Regions from separate parts of the Pseudarthrobacter sp. Hb11 genome, predicted to be linked through region 2. Evidence: riboswitches for the same ligand, from Rfam matches in the RefSeq annotation. Region 2 holds a riboswitch; the other holds the start of a gene.
What was found. A riboswitch is a leader RNA that binds a small molecule or an ion and turns the genes downstream of it on or off. The one in region 2 is predicted to bind glycine.
Positions count from the first base shown of each region.

Region 1: it holds a riboswitch for glycine, as region 2 does, so the genes downstream of both, gcvP (aminomethyl-transferring glycine dehydrogenase) here and gcvP (aminomethyl-transferring glycine dehydrogenase) in region 2, are expected to answer to the same signal.

Region 1 is NZ_JBWZCM010000014.1:20,812-23,191, forward strand. Features, by position in the region: gene AC50X7_RS16175 (MFS transporter) at 1-17, opposite strand, end outside; gene AC50X7_RS16180 (TetR/AcrR family transcriptional regulator) at 83-622, shown strand; glycine riboswitch at 712-810, shown strand; glycine riboswitch at 811-952, shown strand; gene gcvP (aminomethyl-transferring glycine dehydrogenase) at 993-2,380, shown strand, end outside.
Region 2 is NZ_JBWZCM010000003.1:94,370-96,749, forward strand. Features, by position in the region: gene gcvP (aminomethyl-transferring glycine dehydrogenase) at 1-1,194, opposite strand, end outside; glycine riboswitch at 1,247-1,354, opposite strand; glycine riboswitch at 1,356-1,453, opposite strand; gene AC50X7_RS07075 (hypothetical protein) at 1,649-1,930, opposite strand; gene AC50X7_RS07080 (hypothetical protein) at 1,887-2,380, opposite strand, start outside.

The DNA.
Region 1 (2,380 bases), on a different contig from region 2:
GTGGCGGAAGACATCATCCTTTAACTATACCGTCCAGACGGTACAGTTAAAAAACCCCGCCCGACGATGGATGATGGGAACCATGCCCCGCAAACCCGTAGCCCGAGACGCAGTGCTCGATGCCTTTGAAGAACTCCTCATTGACGTGGGGGAAAGGGCTGCCACCCTGGATGCGGCGGCGAAGCGTGCCGGCGTCTCCAAAGGCGGCCTGTTGTACCACTTCCCTAACAAGGAAGCGCTGATCACCGCCACCCTGGACCGGTTGGATCGCCTGGCAGGGGAGGACCTCGCCGCCATGGCGGCTGCGCCGGAAGGGGCTGCTGCCTACTTCATCCGGTCATCGCTGTGGTCCGATACCCCCATGGACCGTTCCTTTGTGGCTGCGACGCGCCTCGCCGAAGTGGCACATGAGGATGCCCGCCGCCGTTTTGCTGCCATCCAGCAGCAATGGCTGGACCTGATCGGGAAGGACGTGGGTGCGGCCATGGCGAAGGCTGTGCTCTATATGGGGGACGGGCTCTACTTCAACGCAATGTGGGAGAGCGGGCCCTCCGGAAACCCCGGCGACAGGCAGGCAGAGGTGGACGAACTCCTTGCCGCCGTCGAGCGGTTGAGGGACTAGCCGGTATTTGCTCCTGCGCCCGCGGCATAGGAGAATTGGTCCACGTGCGGGCCTTCACCGCCGCCAGGAAAACCCAAATGAATAGCCTTTGATCTGCGGCGGGAGAGTTCTGCCAGAAGGTACAAGCAGGCGCCGTAGGAGCAATACCTCCCCAGGAATCTCACAGGCCCATGTACCGCCGCGGCGAGGCAACTCTGGAAAGTAGCAGGCTGTCCGCCTGGGGCATCCGGTCCCCGGATACCTGGACTGCCGTGCTCACCGACGGTGCAAGCGGGGCCAGCGGAAGCAGGCAACGCGGAAACTCTCAGGTCCAATTACAGAGCGGGGAGGAACCCGAATCGATGCGGCGTGCAATAACGCCGCCATAACCATGGAGTTCCCCGTGACTGTATCTTCGGCTTCCGCTTCTCCGGCCTCCACCGCCGCCGCCCCGGCTACCGCCACCTTTGTCGACCGGCACATCGGCGCCCGCCGGGAGGCCGACGTTGAAACCATGCTCAAGGCCGTGGGCTACGACACGGTGGACGCGCTGGTTGATACCGCCGTGCCCAAGGACATTCGGCAGGATAGCGCCCTGGAACTGGCGGGCGCACTGAGCGAGGTGGAGGCACTGGCTGAACTGCGCAGGCTGGCAGCGAAGAACAAGACCGCCGTGCAGATGATCGGCCAGGGCTACTACGACACCGTGACGCCGCCGGTGATCCGCCGCAACATCCTCGAGGGCCCGGCCTGGTACACCGCGTACACCCCCTACCAGCCCGAGATTTCCCAGGGCCGCCTCGAAGCCCTGCTCAACTTCCAGACCATGGTCCAGGACCTGGTGGGCCTGCCCATTGCCAACGCCTCCCTGTTGGACGAGGCCACCGCTGTGGCCGAGGCCGTGCTGATGATGCGGAGGGCGAATAAGTCCACCGGACAGAATGCCGCTGCGCGGGACGGCAAAACAGTGCTGGACGCCGACTGCCTGCCGCAGACCATCGCCATCGTGAAGGGCCGCGCCGAGGCGCTGGGCTTCGAGGTTGAGGTCGCGGACCTCTCCAAGGGCCTGCCCGACGGCGGCATCAACGGCGTGGTGCTTCAGCAGCCTGGTGCTTCCGGCAGGGTTTTCGACCACAGCGCCGTGATCGCCGACGCCAAGGAGCGCGGGGCCCTGGTGACCGTTGCCGCGGACCTGCTGGCCTTGACCCTGATCACGCCCCCGGGTGAGCAGGGCGCCGACATCGCCGTCGGCTCGGCGCAGCGCTTCGGTGTTCCGTTGTTCTATGGCGGCCCGCACGCCGCTTACATGGCTGTTCAAAAAGGCTTGGAACGCTCGATGCCAGGGCGCTTGGTGGGCGTTTCCAAGGACTCCGCCGGGGTTCCTGCCTACCGCCTTGCCCTGCAGACCCGCGAGCAGCACATCCGCCGCGAGAAAGCCACCTCCAACATCTGCACCGCGCAGGCCCTGCTGGCCATCGTGGCCTCGATGTACGCGGTTTACCACGGCCCCGAGGGGCTGAAGGCGATCGCCCAGTCCGCGCATCAACACGCCAGGACGCTCGCCGCTGCCCTCAAGGCCGCTGGCCTAAACGTGCTCCACACCAGCTTCTTCGACACCGTCACGGTCTCCGTCCCGGGCAAGGCGGCGGGCATCGTGGCCGCCGCCGAGGCAAACGGCATCAACCTGCGCAGCATCGACGCCGACATGGTGGGGTTCTCCACTGATGAAACAACCACATCAGAAATTGTCGACGGCGTCCTTGAAGCTTTTGGGCTGGA
Region 2 (2,380 bases):
GGCCTTGCCGGGCACACGGACGGTGAGGGTGTCGAAGAAGGTGTCGGACACCAGTTCGCGGCCGGCGGTCTTCAGCGTGGTGGCCAGGGCGCGGGCGTTGTTGTGGACCGTTTCTGCGATCGCCTTCAGGCCGTCGGGGCCGTGGTAGACGGCGTAGAAGGAGGAGACGATGGCCAGCAGGGCCTGCGCGGTGCAGATGTTGGAGGTGGCCTTCTCGCGGCGGATGTGCTGCTCGCGGGTCTGGAGGGCCAGGCGGTAGGCGGGGACGCCGGCGTCGTCCTTGGAAACGCCCACGATGCGGCCGGGGAGGGTGCGCTCCATGCCCTGGCGGACCGCCATGTAGGCGGCGTGCGGGCCACCGAAGAACAGCGGGACGCCCAGGCGCTGGGTGGAGCCTACGGCGATGTCCGCGCCCTGCTCGCCCGGCGGGGTGATGAGGGTGAGGGCCAGGAGGTCGGCGGCGACGGTGACCAGCGCGCCGCGGTCCTTGGCCGCGGCGATGACGGCGGTCTGGTCCCAGACGCGGCCGGAGACGCCGGGCTGCTGCAGGACCACGCCGTTGATGCTGCCGTCGGGCAGTCCGTCGGTGAGGTCCGCGACCTCCACCTCGAAGCCGAGGGCTTCGGCGCGGCCGAGGACGATGGCGATGGTCTGCGGGAGGAGGTCGGCGTCGAGGACGGTCTTGCCGTCCTTCGCGGCCTTGTCCTTGTTGGCGCGGCGCATCAGGAGCACGGCTTCGGCGACGGCGGTGGCTTCGTCGAGCAGGGAGGCGTTGGCAACCGGAAGTGCGGTGAGGTCCTGGACCATGGTCTGGAAGTTCAGCAGCGCCTCAAGCCGGCCCTGGGAAATTTCGGGCTGGTACGGGGTGTAGGCGGTGTACCAGGCAGGCGCTTCGAGGATGTTTCGGCGGATCACCGGCGGGGTCACGGTGTCGTAGTAGCCCTGGCCGATCATCTGCACGGCCATCTTGTTTTTGCCGGCGAGCTTGCGGAGTTCGGCGAGGACCTGGACTTCACTGAGGGCGCTCTCGAGGCTGAGCGGCTTGTCCTGGCGGATGGAATCCGGGACCGCGCTGTCTACCAGGCCATCGACGCTGTCGTAGCCAACGGCCTTGAGCATGGTGTCGATGTCGGACTGGCGGCGTGCGCCGATATGGCGGTCTGCGAAGGTGGTGGGGGACGATTGAACCGTCATGAGGGGAACTCCATAATTCAGGTGGCGCCTAAGCACCACGTTGATTCGGGTTCCTCCCCGCTCTGTATTGGACCTGAGAGTTTTGCGTTGCACTGCTCTTGAGCAGGGCGCCACTTGCACCGTCGGTGAGTCCGGTTGCCCGGACTGCTTTCCAGAGTTGCCTTGCCGCGGCGGTACGTGGGCCTGAGAGATTCCTGGGGAGGATTTGCTCCTACGGCGCCTGCAGAACGTACCGGCAGGACTCTCCCGCCGCAGATCATTAGCACGTGCCACTGGTGGGTGACACGACTCACACCTTACCGTGTTCCGGGCCGAGTGGCAAAATTACCGTCCGATGGGTCGGAAATCTGCCCCGCACCCGGACGCATCGTTCCCGGGCGGCGAACGACGGCGGGACGTCCCGCCGTCGTGATCTCACCAAGGCGTCACAGGCGCCGCCGGGGACGGCAGGCGTTCAGCCTTGTTCCGTCGCAGCGACCGGAGCCGGTGCAGGAGCGTCGCTGGCCAGCGGTTTCCGCCGGCGATAGATCTGGGCGCCGATGGCTGCGGGGATCACAGCCAACGCGGTAACCCGCATCCAGGGCCGGTCCAGGACATGGCCGGTGAGCGCATCCAGTGAGTAGGGCCCGGAACCCCCGATGGTGAACGCTGCTGCGGCCAGGCCCAGCACCGCGGGGTACTCCAGGCCGCCCTCAGTGGCGAAAAAGCCGTTGGGTTCGCGGGACAGGCGTTGCACCGCCCGTACCCATGGGGGTCGGTATCGCGGTGTCTACAGAGAAGAGCCGCATGTAGTTCTCACACATGCTGACGCCTACATTGGCAGGGACAAGTGCCCCGCCTACTGCCACCCGGAGCCCCTCCGAAAAGTTTGTGCCCCCGGGCAGGGCGACCGCCTTGCCGTCGAAGCGGGTCCCGGCCGGAAAAATCAGGGTGTAGTCGTAGCCACTCTGGTCGCGGAGAACCATGCACCCGGCTCCGTCGGTTTCCAGGACGCCATGGCGCTGGCCCGGTTCCCTGGGCGCGGTCGATTCCCCCGTGTGGACCACAGCCTTCTTGCCGGCGGCGCTCGTGATGACGGCCATCGGCATGTCATCCTCAGTAGCCTGCCCCAGCGGCGACTCGGCTGTTGCGGGCTCCGTCGCGCCAGGCGCGCTGTGCAGAGGCGGCGCGGCACAAGACACGAGCA